2 regions of the Actinomyces wuliandei genome follow, and region 2 is predicted to be linked to the other one. Evidence: riboswitches for the same ligand, from Rfam matches in the RefSeq annotation. Region 2 holds a riboswitch; the other holds the start of a gene.
The links. A riboswitch is a leader RNA that binds a small molecule or an ion and turns the genes downstream of it on or off. The one in region 2 is predicted to bind FMN.
Positions count from the first base shown of each region.

Region 1: another riboswitch for FMN. It lies ahead of ribD (bifunctional diaminohydroxyphosphoribosylaminopyrimidine deaminase/5-amino-6-(5-phosphoribosylamino)uracil reductase RibD); the one in region 2 lies ahead of CWS50_RS06110 (ABC transporter permease).

Region 1 is NZ_CP025227.1:2,510,353-2,517,660, forward strand. Features, by position in the region: gene ribH (6,7-dimethyl-8-ribityllumazine synthase) at 1-302, opposite strand, end outside; gene ribB (3,4-dihydroxy-2-butanone-4-phosphate synthase) at 422-1,768, opposite strand; gene CWS50_RS10430 (riboflavin synthase) at 1,765-2,412, opposite strand; gene ribD (bifunctional diaminohydroxyphosphoribosylaminopyrimidine deaminase/5-amino-6-(5-phosphoribosylamino)uracil reductase RibD) at 2,535-3,623, opposite strand; FMN riboswitch at 3,778-3,907, opposite strand; gene CWS50_RS10440 (DUF417 family protein) at 3,992-4,642, opposite strand; gene CWS50_RS10445 (DUF368 domain-containing protein) at 5,125-6,144, shown strand; gene CWS50_RS10450 (tetratricopeptide repeat protein) at 6,235-7,089, shown strand; gene CWS50_RS10455 (PEP-utilizing enzyme) at 7,086-7,308, opposite strand, start outside.
Region 2 is NZ_CP025227.1:1,474,639-1,481,946, reverse strand. Features, by position in the region: gene putP (sodium/proline symporter PutP) at 1-1,378, shown strand, start outside; FMN riboswitch at 1,602-1,741, shown strand; gene CWS50_RS06110 (ABC transporter permease) at 2,040-2,777, shown strand; gene CWS50_RS06105 (ABC transporter substrate-binding protein) at 2,866-3,933, shown strand; gene hisG (ATP phosphoribosyltransferase) at 3,953-4,798, opposite strand; gene CWS50_RS06095 (phosphoribosyl-ATP diphosphatase) at 4,919-5,182, opposite strand; gene CWS50_RS06090 (DUF6882 domain-containing protein) at 5,391-6,128, shown strand; gene CWS50_RS06085 (DUF3866 family protein) at 6,218-7,308, opposite strand, start outside.

The DNA of each region.
Region 1 (7,308 bases), 1.0 Mb from region 2:
GCCTGGCAGACGTAGTCAAAGTGCGGGGTACCACCACGCACCACCACTCCCAGCGCCACCACCGCGTCACTGGTGGCGCAGGCCGCCTGAGCGGCTACGGGCAGCTCAAAGGTCCCGGGAACCCGCACCACCCGCGCCACGGCGCCCGCGTCAGCCACCGCCCGCAGCGCCCCCTCAAGGAGACCACTCATGATCGTGTCGTGCCAGCTCGCCGCCACAACCGTCACGACGACGGGTGAGCCGTCGTCGTGTCTTCCGCAGCCCACGTCCAGCCTGGTACCAGGCGCCCCGGATCCTGCCATTGCCGCTCCTTAGTCTCGCTGTCTCGCTAGGTCCCGCTTGTCGTTACCCGCCCCGCCGCCAACCTGGCGTCGTCCGCCTGCTGCGCCCCTACCGACGGTCGCGCCGCCCCGCTGTCCCACTACCCGATCATGCCACCTGCTGAGCCCCGGTCCAGGTGGGTCAGGTGGTGGTGCATACGGTCACGCTTGGTGCGCAGGTAGCGCAGCGACTCGGGATGGACTCCTACCTCGATCGGCTCACGGCCCACCACCTCGATCCCCTCGGCCTCCAGAGCTGAGACCTTGGACGGATTGTTGGTGAGCAGGCGCACACGAGTCAGCCCCAGCGACCGCAGGATGTCGGCTGCCGTGCCGTAGGTCCGCGCGTCCACCGGAAGCCCCAGGGTCTCGTTCGCCTCCACCGTGTCCGCACCGTTGTCCTGCTCGTGGTAGGCCCGCATCTTGTTGACCAGGCCGATCCCCCGTCCCTCGTGGTCACGCAGGTAGATCACCGCGCCGCCCTGGTCGTGGACCATCTCCAGGGCGCGGTCCAGCTGGCGGCCGCAGTCACAGCGGCGGGAGCCCATGACGTCCCCGGTCAGGCACTCCGAGTGCACGCGTACCAGCGGCACCGAGCCCGGCTCCGTCACGGGCGCGGTCAGGCTGAGGTGCTCCGAGGAGCCGGCTCCCCAGGCGACTGCGGTGAAGACACCGCGCTCTGTCGGCAGGCTGACAGCGGGCGCCGCGACAGGGTGCCCGCCCCGGCCGCCCGAGGTCTGGGCACCAGTCACCGCCTCCCCTGCGTCCCCCACAGCCCTGCGGTACTCCTGGAGACGGGCGATGGAGACCACGGTGAGGTCGTGCTCGTCCGCAAAGGCCCGCAGGGCCGCAGCGCGCATAAGAGAGCCGTCGTCGTGGACAAGCTCACCGATGGCTGCGACCTCCTCCAACCCCGCCAGGCGGCACAGGTCCACAGCGGCCTCGGTGTGCCCGGCACGCTCCAGGACGCCGCCAGCCCGTGCGACAAGAGGCAGGACGTGGCCGGGCCTGATGAGGGCCTCCGGCCCCGTCCGGGTGTCCAGCAGGGCACGTACCGTCAGGCACCGGTCGTGGGCGCTGATACCGGTGGTCGTACCGGTCCGCGCGTCACAGCTGACGGTGTAGGCGGTGCCGCGAGGGTCCTCGCCGTCCTCGACCATGACGGGAAGCCGCATCGCCCTGGCCCGCTCGGCGGTCAGCGGAGCGCAGATGAGTCCCGAGGTGTAGCGCACGAGCATGCCCATGGTCTCAGGGGTCGCCCGCTGGGCGGCAAGGACGAGGTCACCCTCGTTCTCACGGGCCTCATCATCGACGACGACGACGGGCCGTCCCTGGGACAGGTGCGACAGAGCCCGCTCCACGTCACCCTCCACGCCACCGAGGTCCTGCCACCCACCGCGCTCCCGGCCGGGCTCGCTACCAGACTTCCTACCGGGCTCCCCACTCACTGCTGCTCCCCCTGCACCTGGAGCATCCGCTGAAGGTACTTGGCCAGGACATCGGTCTCGATATTGACGCGGTCACCGGCCTGGAGGCTGCCCAGGCGGGTGGCCTCCAGGGTCGCTGGCACCAGGCCGACCTCGAACCACGGCTGCTGGGCACCTGCGGGACTGACGGCGGTCACCGTCAGAGAGACGCCGTCAACGGCGACAGCCCCCTTCTCCGCCACCTGGTCCTCAATCCGGGCGGGCATGCTCACACGCAGCCGCGTCCACGCCCCCTGCGGGACGACCTCCGCCACCGCCCCCGTGGCGTCGACGTGCCCCTGGACCACGTGCCCGTCAAGACGCGCCCCAGCAGGCAGGCACCGCTCCAGGTTGACGGCGTCGCCCGGACGCAGCGTCCCCAGGGTGGTACGCACCAGGGTCTCCTCCACCAGGTCGGCGCAGAAGACGTCGGCACGACCGGTGGGCGGTACCTGGTCGGCGTCGACCAGGGCGGTCAGGCACGCGCCGTTGACGGCCAGGGACCCCCCAGCCTCCAGGTCGGCCGCTAGTCCGTGGGTGTCGATGACAAGACGGGTCACCCCCGGCGCGTGGTCGGGGACGAGGTCCAGGACAGTCCCCTGGCCCGTCACGATTCCTGTGAACACGAGGTTCTCCCTCCTTGGCTCGTTGATCTCGGACTCTCATGCTGCCGGACCGCACGCGACCCGTCCCGCTCCCCGTGCGGCGCGCGCCGGCAGGAGGCTCGCCTGGCACGCCGAGGAAGCGGCTAGGCGGGCACGGACGGGGCGGCAGGGGCAGGCGGGACCCTCTCGACCGGGGAGAGCTCCAGGAGCACGTCATCCCCGAGCCTCACGGGGTCGCGGTCGGGCTCCAGCCGCCGCGCCTGGGTCAGTGTCGTGACGCCGAGGTCCGCGACAGCGGCCTTGCCCGCACCCAGGAGCAGCGGCGCCTGGTAGACGACGAGGGAGTCAACCAGGTCCTGGGCAAGGAAGGCCGTGGTCACGCGGGCACCACCCTCCACCAGCAGGTGATGCACACCCTGACCGGCCAGGTAGGCGAGGGCCTCATGGGGATCGCGGGTCCTCAGGTGGCACCACCGGCCTGAGCGCAGGGCGGCGTCAGGAGGCACCTCGGTGGCACCCATGACGACCCTCAGCGGCTGGTCCGGCAGGTCGCGCCCCTGGGGGTCCCGGGCGCTCAGGCGAGGATCGTCAGCCAGCAGCGTGCCGGTACCGACGAGGACGGCGTCGCAGCGGGAACGTAGGAGGTGGGCGTGAGCGCGGGCCTGGGTGCCCGTGATCCACTGGGAGGTGGCGTCGGTCGCCGCCGTGCGTCCGTCAAGGGTCTGGGCGATCTTGGCCGTGACGAACGGGCGGTCCTGCGCCACTGCGCGCAGCCACCGGTGGTTGAGGCTGGCCGCCTCCCGGGCGAGCAGTCCGCCCACGACACGGACCCCGCAGCGGCGCAGGGCCTGGGCACCTCCACGGGCCTGCGGGCTGGGGTCCTCGGCGGCAAAGACGACCCGGGGCACCCCCGCCTCCAGGAGAGCCTGCGTGCACGGCCCGGTACGGCCATGGTGGTGGCAGGGCTCAAGAGTGACGACGACGGTGGCACGGCTGAGGTCGGTACCTGCCCGACGGGCCCGGGCCAGCACCTCTATCTCGGCGTGGGGCGCCCCGGCACCACGGTGCCACCCGACGGCCGTCACGCGGCCCTCGTCAAGGACGGCCGCCCCGACCAGGGGGTTCGCACCGCGCTGACCGGAGCGAGCGGCGTCCAGGGCGGCCCGCATGGCCTCCTCCTCAGCAGGTGTCCACGCAGCCTGTGAGGAGGACGAGGTCATCGGTACGTCCATGATCTCCCTTACCGCAGTGGCCGGTCCGAGGAGACAGGAGGACACGACGGCGGCCGCCCGAGCCTGGCACCGGCACCAGCAGGCACCCCGTCAGGTGGCCCATCCGGGCACACCCACCAGGACCACCTGGCGCCAGGGCGCACTCCCCGGCCCCATCATGCTCCTCCCATCCAGACTGTGACTGTCGGTCCTGGAGTCTCACCAGATCATCCGACGTGACTACTCGACGTCGGGTCGCGGACTATGACCGCCGGTACGGAGCTGCACCGTCCCCGGAACATAACGGCCCTAGTATGGCACGGCCCCCAGGGCTGTTAATGTAACATACACCACACAGGGGTCGCCTCAGAGGCTGGCCCGAGCCTGGTTCAGACGGCCTCGGCCCGTTCCTGCTCAAGATCCTGTCCACCCCGGGCACCGCGCCGCCTCAGGGTCATGCGCGCGGAGTCGACGAGGAGGACAAAGCCAGCCCCCATCTGAATGCAGTCCTTGATCACCAGCCGCCCTCGCCCCGACAGGTAGGGGAAGCCGAGGTCGGAGTCCGCCAGGCCCTCAGCGGGAGCCGACACCCAGGTCTCCGGGGTGGTGACAATAAAGGACAGGGTGATGACGGAGAACCCGATGACACCAAGCGCACCGAGCATCCCCAGCTCTGGCCGGACCCAGTGCGCCGCGACAAGCAGCCCGATGGCGACGATCGTGACACCAATAAAGACTGAGACCGGGTAAGTTGAGTTGGCCTCGTGCCAGGCACGGTTGGCCTCGTTGAGGACGCCCTCGGCATTCATGTGCGGCTTGTACCCCTCAGGGTCACCGATCATCCACCGCATAAAGGGGGAGTTGGCGATAAAGGGAATGATGCCGTCAGCCTCGTACCTGAACCACTTCAGGCCACCGATCCACACGAAGACGATGACGACGCCGACACGCAGCAGCGTCACGGACAGGCGCTCCAGGGAGGCGAATCGGCGCGCGGCCGAGTCGATGAGACTGGGACCAGCGGCAGTACTAGTGGTCATCAAGCAGCTCTTTCTGTCGTCGAAATGTCTCGCAAAAGACTCGGGATCACCCACAAGCACCCAAGCCCGTGAGCGCCCCCTCAATGCTAGGGTGGGCGACCATGTAACGCTCACCTGGAACAGGTGGGGGCGGACACGGCGCAAACATTTTCCGGCCACCCTTGTTCGTTGGCACACATTTCCCGCTGTCACATCCGCAAAACATTCCTCGGAAACGCCCGGCATTAGGCGCAAAGAAGCACCCTCTGCACAAAAGTTCAGTCAGCCACCACGTCAGCGGAAACATGACCACACCAGCACTCTCCGCGCACCCTGGCCGAGATCCGCGCCCCGGCCGAGATCACCCTCTCACCGCTCGCGCGCTCCCCGCCCACCACGCAGGAGCCAGCAGCCACACGCCCCAACCAGTAGTAGCGTTGCGACCCGGGTCCCGGCACGACCGGGGCGCCGCCCAGGACCACCAACCTCCACAAGGAGCCCCCGTGCCCAGCCATCCGCCCAGCCACGCCGCGGCCCCCGCACCTCCTGCTGGCCCCGTCCCCCAGCGCCCGACCTCCCTGGTCGGCAACCTCCTGCGCGGAGCCCTCATCGGCACCGCAGAGACTGTCCCCGGAGTCTCCGGTGGGACCGTCGCCCTTGTCGTCGGCATCTACTCCGAGCTGATCGGCTCCGCCTCCAAACTGGTCTCCGCCCTGCGGGTCCTGGTGACCGGGCCGCAGCGCAGCGCACGCGCGCGGGCGCACCTGGCGGCGGTCAGCTGGCGGGTGCTGCTGCCGGTGGGCCTGGGAATGGTCGCAGCAGTGGTCCTGGTCGCCGGCCCGATGTCAGACGCCGTCGAGCAGCACCCGGAGCAGATGCGTGGGCTCTTCCTGGGTATGGTCCTGGCCTCGGTGGTCGTACCGGTACGAATGGTCGTGCAGGCACCGGAGAGGTCCCCCCTGGCCGCAGGGTCCCCGGTACGCCGCTCACCGTGGCTGCGGCTGCTAGCGGGTGCCGCCGCAGCGGTGGTGACATGGCTGCTGGTCTCCATGAGCCCCGCCCAGGCCCAGCCCAGCCCACCGGTCATCGTCCTGGCAGCCGCTGTCGCCGTCTCGGCGCTGGTGCTTCCCGGGCTCTCCGGGTCCTTCCTGCTGCTCACCGTGGGCTTGTACCAGCCCACGCTGCGCGCCGTCGCAGACCGCGACCTGGGCTACCTGGCCCTGTTCGCCGTCGGCGCGGCCCTGGGGCTGGCCCTGGTGGTCAAGGTCCTCCAGTGGCTGCTCACCTACCACCAGACGATGACCCTGTCGGCACTGGCAGGCCTCATGGTCGGCGGCACCAGGGCGCTGTGGCCGTGGCGTGACGAGGCCAACCACCTGCTGGCCCCCGGCGACGACGCCACGTCGGTGCTCCTCCTGGGGGCTGCCGGGTTCGCCGTGGTCACGCTGGTGGTCGTGGCCGACGGTCTCGTAGCCCGCCGCGCTGCGCGGGAGCAAGCGGCACGTCTGGCTGCAGGAGGCTGAGCCCTGGCGGCAGAGGACTCACACCTGCCAGCAGAAGGCCGAGGGGCACCATGAGCCATCACCACCACCGGCTTGGCTAGCATACCTGGCATGCCACCCACGGATGAGACTGCCGGGTCGTCGGATGCGGCCCACGAGGCAGCGCTCAGCGAGATCGAGCGCCGCTGGGGCACAGCCTGCGCGGCGCACGCCCGTTCCCGGGTGACCGCCCTCCTGACTCTTGCCGAAGCTGCCGACAGGGCGCCCGACGCTAGCTCCCAGCGTGCGCTGCTTGAGGACGTGACCACCCAGCTGCGTGCCTTGGGCAGCCAGGAGCAGTACCACCCGCTCATGACGGACGACCAGGTCGTCTCCACCCTGGTTGACGCCATCCGGCTCGCCGTCTGGCTGGGCGTGCCTGAGACCGGCCTGAGGCTCGCCGAGCCCGTCACGGTGCTCTCACGCATGCTGGGGCACGACCACCCCCACACCCTCACCGCCCGTTTCGCCCTGGCCAGCGCCTACCGAGCCGCAGGGGACGTGCAGCAGGCGGTCACCCTGGGCGAGCAGGTGGTGGAGGGCACCGTGGCCCTGCTGGGGCCGGACCACCCTCGCACCCTCACCGCGCGCTCATCCCTGGCCAGCGCCTACCGGGCCGCAGGCCAGGTGGAGCAGGCGGTCCGGGTGCACAAGGAGCTGGCTGCCGACGCGGCCCGGGTGCTGGGAGCGGAGCACCCCGACGCGCTGTCCGCGCGCAACAACCTGGCCCAGGCCTATGAGTCGTGCGGCCACCGGCACCGGGCGCTCGCCCTGTATGACGACCTGGTCCATGACGCTGAACGAGCGCTGGGACCGCAGCACCCCTACCTGGCCGTCTTCGTCCGCAACCGGGAGCGTGCCAGGAACCGTGGCAGCAGGGAGGACGGAGACAAGGAGACGAGCACAGAAGTGGGTAGAGACGCCTAGATGGCGGCGTGGGAGAGCCTTCCGCCGCTCTTGGCAACCACTGCGGCAGCGCGAGCGAACAACGGGGTCCACGCCGGGTCGGTGGTCTGGCACACCAGGACGTCGCCGGGTCGCAGGCGTGCGAACTCCGCTGGCCCGGTGACCACCCGGGCTGTGCCTGTGGCTGTCCCGGGGCTGGCGGCCACGCCGACCAGCGCGGTACCCGCCTCGCCCGTCCCC
Region 2 (7,308 bases):
GCTGGCCGGCCGCGGCCTCAACCCCTTTGTCGCTGCCCTGTCAGCAGGGGCCTCAGACATGTCCGGCTGGCTGCTCATGGGCCTGCCCGGGGCGCTGTACCTGTCGGGGCTGGTCGAGGCGTGGATTGCTGTCGGCCTGACCGCAGGCGCCCTGGCCAACTGGCTCCTCGTGGCGCCGCGCCTGCGGACCTACACCGAGGTCGCCGACAACGCCATCACCGTCCCCAGCTTCCTGGACAACCGGCTGCACGACTCCCGGCACCTGCTGCGCTGGGCCTCGGGCCTCATCATCCTGGTGTTCTTCACCTTCTACGTCTCCTCGGGGATGGTGGCCGGAGGCACCTTCTTCGAGTCCTCCTTCGGGATGGACTACCGCCTGGGCATGACGCTGGTCGCGGCTATCACGGTGATGTACACCCTGGTAGGCGGGTTCCTGGCCGTGTCGTGGACGGACCTGGTCCAAGGGCTCATGATGGTCTCAGCCCTCATCGCCGTTCCCGTGGTGGGTGTCGTCCACGTCGGTGGCCCAGGTGCTGTTCTTGAGGCGGTGCGCGGGGTCGACCCCGGCTACTGGACCCTGGTGGGTCCGAGCGTCTCCGTCCTCGGCGTGGTCTCAGCCCTGGCCTGGGGCCTGGGCTACTTCGGCCAGCCCCACATCATCGTGCGCTTCATGGCTATACGCTCCGCCCAGGAGGCGCTGCACGGCGGCGTCATCGGCATCAGCTGGATGCTGTTCGCGGTCCTGGGCGCCATCGGTACCGCCGTGGTGGGGGTGGCCGTCTACCAGCATGACACCCAGCGGCTGGCCAACCCGGAGACGGTCTTCATCACTCTCGGCCAGCTGCTCTTCCACCCCCTGGTCGCCGGCTTCATGCTGGCTGCCATCCTCGCCGCGATCATGTCCACGATCTCCTCCCAGCTCCTGGTGACCTCCTCGGCGCTCATTGAGGACCTCTACCGCACTGTGCGCAGGTCGCAGCCCTCCGCCTCCCACCTGGTCATTGCCTCACGGGTCTCTGTCCTGGGTGTTGCCGTGGTCGCCGCGCTCATGGCGTGGACCCCCAGCGACACGATCCTGTCCCTGGTCGCCTTCGCCTGGGCGGGCTTCGGGGCCTCCTTCGGCCCCACCGTCCTGCTGTGCCTGTACTGGAAGCGCCTGACCTCCCGGGGAGCCCTGGCCGGTATGGTCACCGGTGCGGTCCTTGTCGGGGTGTGGGGCAACCTGGCGGGAGGCCTTGGTGGCGTCTTCGACCTCTATGAGATCCTCCCGGGGTTCGTCGGCAACCTAGTGGTGGCCTGGGCCGTGTCGCGGGCAGGGACGCCTGAGCCCTTGGTGGAGGCCGAGTTCGACAGGGCGGTCGCTGCGGTCCGTGAGTGAGCGCTTCCCAGGGGTCCCTCACATCCTTGAGGGCTCTCACAGCGCAGGACGGCGGGACGGCCATCACAATCAGGACCCACGCCTGGAGGCACGGATGTGCTTCTCAGTCCGTGCGTGGTCCCGTGAGAGGGTGAAGGTGGCCTGCGCCCCTGGCTCCCGCACCGGTCCGTGCCGCGCCGTCGGCTTGTCCTGACTCGCACAGTCGGATAACCTCCGTGCGAGCACGTGCTCCGGGGTCGGTGAAAGTCCGAGTCGGCGGTGACAGTCCGCGACCCGGGAGCCGGTCCGAGCGGGCCGGTACACCTGGCTGAACCGGTGGAACTCCGGTACCGACGGTAAGAGTCCGGATGGGAGGAGGCACGAGGCGCGGACGAGCCCGCACACGGTGGTCTCAGTGCGCACAGCAGCAGGTCTGCGGTGCGCACGAGCTGGCCTGGGGCACCGGTCAGTGCCCCATCCCCTTCCTCTTCCCGGAAGCATCTCCCGGGGAGCGCCCGCCCCCGGACGAGCCAGGAGGGAGGAAGCCGTGGCCACCCTGACCACGCTGCTAGCACCAGCAGCGCCGAGGGCGTCAGCACGTCGTGCGGAGCCTGTGGACCCTCCTCAGCCCGGAGGAGGGTACGCACGCCCATTCTCCCGTGGTCCGTGGCCCAGCCTGGCCTTGGGTCTTGCCATCCTTGTGGCCTGGTACGTCACGACGGCCTCCGGCACGGTGCCCCAGATGCTCCTGCCCGGCCCGTCTGAGGTGGCGCAGCGTCTGTGGCTGTCCGTGCGTGAGGCCGGGCTCCTGGGCTACGCCTGGGTCACGCTGCGCGAGGCCCTGCTGGGATGTCTGGCCGCGTCGGCCTGTGCCCTGCCGCTGGCCTGGGGACTGCACCACTGGAGCCTGTTCTCCCGGGCGGTCCTGCCCTACGTCGCGGCCAGCCAGGCTGTCCCCGTCGTGGCGCTGGCACCCCTGCTCGTGCTGTGGGTGGGCTACGGGACACTCCCCGTGGTGCTTCTGTGCGCCTTCATGGTCTTCTTCCCCATCACCGTCAGCGTCCTGCTGGGACTGCGGGGCCTTGACGCCGACGTGGTTGACGCAGCCCGGCTCGACGGCGCTCACGGGCTGTCCATGGTGGTCTACATCGAGCTGCCCATGGCGCTGCCAGCCGTGCTGTCGGGTCTCCGCACCGGGTTCACCCTGTCGGTGACCGGTGCGGTGGTCGGCGAGATGGTCATGGGCGGTCAGGGACTGGGCATGGCGCTGTCCTCCCAGCGCGACGCGGTGGACACCACGGGGCTGTTCGCCACGATCGTCCTGCTGTGCGCCCTGGCCTCGGTAATCCACTGGCTCCTCTACGAGCTGGAGCGGCGCAGCCGCACCGTCAGCGCGCTGCGCGGGCGCCGTGCCACGTGAGAGGAGAGGCTCGCAGCAAGCCATCACGTACGAGGCAGCGCGCAGGCGTGCACACACCTGACGGACCCATCTACCCGGAGAAGACAGCATGACCCCCGACACGACCCCCGGTACGAGTCCCGCCATCACCGGTCACCGTACCACCCGTCGCCGCCTGGTCGGTATTGCCAGCCTCCTGCCTGCAACGGCGGCCCTCGCCTCCTGTGCTGACGACACGGCCAGCCGACCCGGCGCGGGCGCTACTGCCTCGCCCGGGGCGGGAAGCCTCGTGATCGGACTGACCTACACGCCCAGCATCCAGTTCGCCCCCTTCTACATGGCGCTGGCGGACGGGCACTATGACCCCGGTGTGAGCCTGCGCCACCACGGTGCCAGCGAGGGGCTCTTTGACGCGCTCACCGCAGGCAGCGAGCAGGTGGTTGTCGCGGGTGCTGACGAGGCTGTCGTCGCCGCGTCCAACGGCTCAGACCTGGTGGTGGTCGGCGGGTTCTACCAGGTGTACCCTGCCTGCATCATCGTGACGGAGGACTCCCCTGTTGCCACACCTGCCGACCTTGCGGGCAGGAGCATCGGCATACCGGGACGATTCGGGGAGAGCTGGTACGCGCTCCAGGTCGCCCTGGACGCTGCTGGCCTCAGCGAGGATGACGTCACCATCACGGAGATCGGCTACACCCAGCAGGCTGCCCTGGCTGGCGGCCGGGTAGACGCCATCATTGGCTTCTCGAACAACGAGGCCGTCCAGATCCCCCAGGCGGGGACGGAGGTACGCACGGTGGCCGTCGCTGAGGAGGTCCCCCTTGTCGGGGCGTCTGTGGTGACCACGGGTGCAGTTCTTGACGAGCGCAGGGAGGAGCTCACCCGGCTGGTCGGTGCCTCGGTGGCGGGTATGGAGGCCTTCGTCGACGACCCTGACGGCGCCGTGTCCGCGACCAGGGACTACGTGCCTGACCTGGCCGACCCCACACGTGCTGCTGACGCCCGCGAGGTCGCCGTCGCCACCGCAGAGCTGATCCGTCCCGGAGCAGACACGCCGGTAGGGGCGCTGTCCAGCCAGAGCGTGGCACAGATGCTGGGCTTCCTGGAGACCCACAACCTGCTGGGACCCACCGCCACCGAGGTGGCATCCGTCTGTGACCCCCTGGTACAGGACTGAGGCCTACGCACGATAGCGTTTACAGCCGACAGGCCAGGAGCGAGGAGACCAGGATGGCGCGCGCGCCCACCTCGTAGAGCTCGTCCATGACACGGTTGGCCTCCTTGCGTGGCACCATGGCACGCACCGCGACCCACTCGGGGTTCTGCAGCGGTGAGACGGTGGGGGACTCGATACCCGGGGTGATCTGCGCGGCCAGGTCCAGCCTGTCGGCAGGGACGTCGTAGTCCACCAGGACATAGGTGCGCGCCCTGAGCACTCCCTGGAGACGCCGTACCAACGTGGCCAGCCCCGGCTCGTCCTGGAGCTGCCGGGTGGTGATGAGCACAGCCTCACTGGTGAGGATCGGGTCCGCGAACGTCTCCAGGCCTGCGGCTCGCAGGGTGGTTCCGGTCTCGACGACGTCAGCGATGAGGTCGGCGACTCCCAGGTACACCGAGGACTCCACGGCACCGTCCAGGTGGACGGTCTGGGCCTGGACGCCCTGGGACTCCAGGTACTGGCTCACCAGGACGTCGTAGGAGGTGGCGACCCGTTTTCCCGCGACGTCAGCCAGCGTGGACATCGTTCCCGCAGGTGCGGCGAACCGGAAGGTGGAGCGGGCGAAACCCAGGGGCAGGTGCTCCACAGCGTCCACACCGGAGTCCAGGAGCAGGTCGCGTCCAGTGATGCCGGCGTGGACGGTCCCCTGACCCACGTAGACAGCGATGTCCCTGGGACGCAGGAAGAACAGCTCGACCTCGCTGGCCTCGTCGAGGACTACCAGCTCGCGGCCGGAGCGTCTGGTGCGGTAGCCGGCCTCGGTGAGAAGGGTGACGGCGGGCTCTGACAACGAGCCCTTGTTGGGGACAGCGATACGCAGCACAATGATCCTGACTACTTGGGACGGCGTGGGCGCGGCAGCCGGGCTGTCGGGACGCCGACACGACGGGCGGAGCGGGAAGTGGGAGAGGACGGGGAGGGGCGGTAGGACCTGGGCGGGGTGTCACAGGTAGCGGTAGACGTCCTGGAGCGTGTAGCCCTTGGCGACCATCATGACCTGGAGGTGGTAGAGGAGCTGGCTCATCTCCTCGCAGGCAGCCTCGTCAGTCTCGTGCTCGCAGGCCATCCAGGTCTCAGCGGCCTCCTCGACGAGCTTCTTGCCGATGAAGTGCACGCCGCGGTCCAGCTCCTCCACCGTGCCCGAGCCCTCGGGGCGGGTGGCAGCCTTGTGCTCCAGCTCGGCAAACAGGTCCTCAAAGCTCTTCATAGGGCACAGGCTAGCCGAGCCCGGGCGGTGCAGCCGAGCTGGTTCCCCGGGGGCGCCCCGGGACCTGCGGCTGGCTGGGCCGCAGCCGACGTGGACAGTGCCGCGCAGCGTCAAGGAATGAGCGTCTAGGAATGCCTGCGCAGCAGCGGGGCACACGGTCGGGGACAGTGTCGTAACTTTCTCGTAATGTCTTGCTAGCGTTGGGGCCGTGATCGCCCAGTTTCGTCGCGTCAGCCAGCGCGCGGCAGTCTACGCCCTGGCTCGTCAGGAGGCTCTCACAGAGGTCCTGGGCAGGAGGCTGGGCAAGGACTACCAGTGGGAGGCCGACCTGCTGGAACGTCGTATCACCTTCTGCTCCCCACGAGGCGAGGTCCGTGCCCAGGCACAGCTCCTGGCCTCTGTCGCGGTGACGCCCCCGTCGCTCGTGTGGGGCTTTGCGGCTCCTTTTGCGCCCTACGTGGGTCCTGACCCCGCTGCGGCCCGGATTCACCAGTTCGGCGCGTCCCACGGCATCAAGGTGCTTCAGCAGGAGGAGGTGGGCTACCAGGTCGGGGAGGACCAGGACCCGGTTGAGGCTGCCGAGGCGCTCAGCCACGACGTGGGGATGCTGGCGAGCGTGGTCTTCGGCCCCGGGGCCATGTACTACTCGGGAGCGGTGGGCAGCGGCGGCTCCCGCCAGGTGTTCCTGCTCCAGGGGCCGTCCGTCCCCGTCCCCGAGCCCACACTGTCGCGGCTCTTCCCCTCCCTGGCCCGCTACGTCCTGGCTGCTGACGACATTGACTGGTCCCTGGAGGGGCTGGTAGCCCTCATGCCGGGCTGGAGCCTGAGCCGCCGCACTAGCGGAGCGACCACGAGCTACCAGGTGACTGACGCTGTTGGCCACCACTACACGCTCTTTGTCACCCGCGACACCCAGGGACGTGTCACCGACGTCCTCATGACCTGACCGCCTGCTACACCGCCTGCTACAAGGCCACCGGGTGCCTGGACGGCCCGGTGACCCGCTGCCCTTGCCGCACGTGCTGCCTCACCTGCTCAGGTCTCCTGCCGTCGTGCCTGGGCCCAGACTCCGGCTCCGTCCGCAGCCTCCCGCCTGACCAGCAGGTTACGGACGTGGCGGCCCGCCGCTGCAGCCGCCACGAAGGCGGCCTCGTCCTCCTCCAGTCCTCGGCCCATGGTGGACAGAGTGGTGCCTGTCTCCTGCTGGGCGTGGTGGAGCGCGGCAACCAGCCCGTCGGTAGCGACCTGCACCAGGTGGTGCGTGCAGGCCCCGGCCCGGGGGGCGGCCAGCGCCCGGGCCTGCTCCAGCACCTGGGCGCCAAGGCTACCCTCCAGCCGGGGGACGACGACGTCGGCGGCGGCCAGCGCCACCCGCCCGTAGGCGGTCATGGAGTGGTGGGAGACACCTCGGTGCCGCTGTCGCGGGTCCGACTGGGAGACCCGTAGGCAGGCCACTGGGTGACCTCCCAGGACTGCGGCAGCGTTGACGACCTCGCCGCAGGCGGTGCCGGAGAAGCCCCAGGGCGTGTCCGTGCCCAGGTTGCCTGGCCCCTGGGTGACCACGGTGACGTCAGCACCTAGGACGTGGCGGGCCGCGAGCAGGGCGTTGTGGACAGAGACGGCCTCGACCTGGCCGCCCCAGGCCTGGCCGACGGTGACCGTGCCGACCAGCCAGCCAGCCTCCACGAGGGCGGGTACCGTGCGTGAGTAGGGTAGGGGCAGGGCACCCCCGTCGGTCATGACGTAGACAACCCGTGCAGGTGCCTCTAGGTCCGGGACGGGCGCGGCCAGGGTGTTCTGCGCCGTGCTGCCGGGGCTGCGCAGGCCCGCCAGCACGGCAGGCAGGCTGGAGTGGAGGTCCGCGACCACCACCGGCATTCCCTCCAGGGTGAGAGTGCCGACGGGAGATGACAGGAGCCGGTGGTGCGCCGTTCCCTGCTCGTCGACACCGGTGACCATGACCTGGTCAGGCATGTAGCGAGCCTTGACCAGGTGCCCCTGGGACGACGAGTCCGGCGGCAGCACGTCGGGACGGGAGGAGACCATGGCGTGCCCGCCCGTACCCAGGGCTCGGTCCAGGGCGGAGACCTCCAGGCGCAAGCGCTCACCGGTGCCCGGCAGCCCCG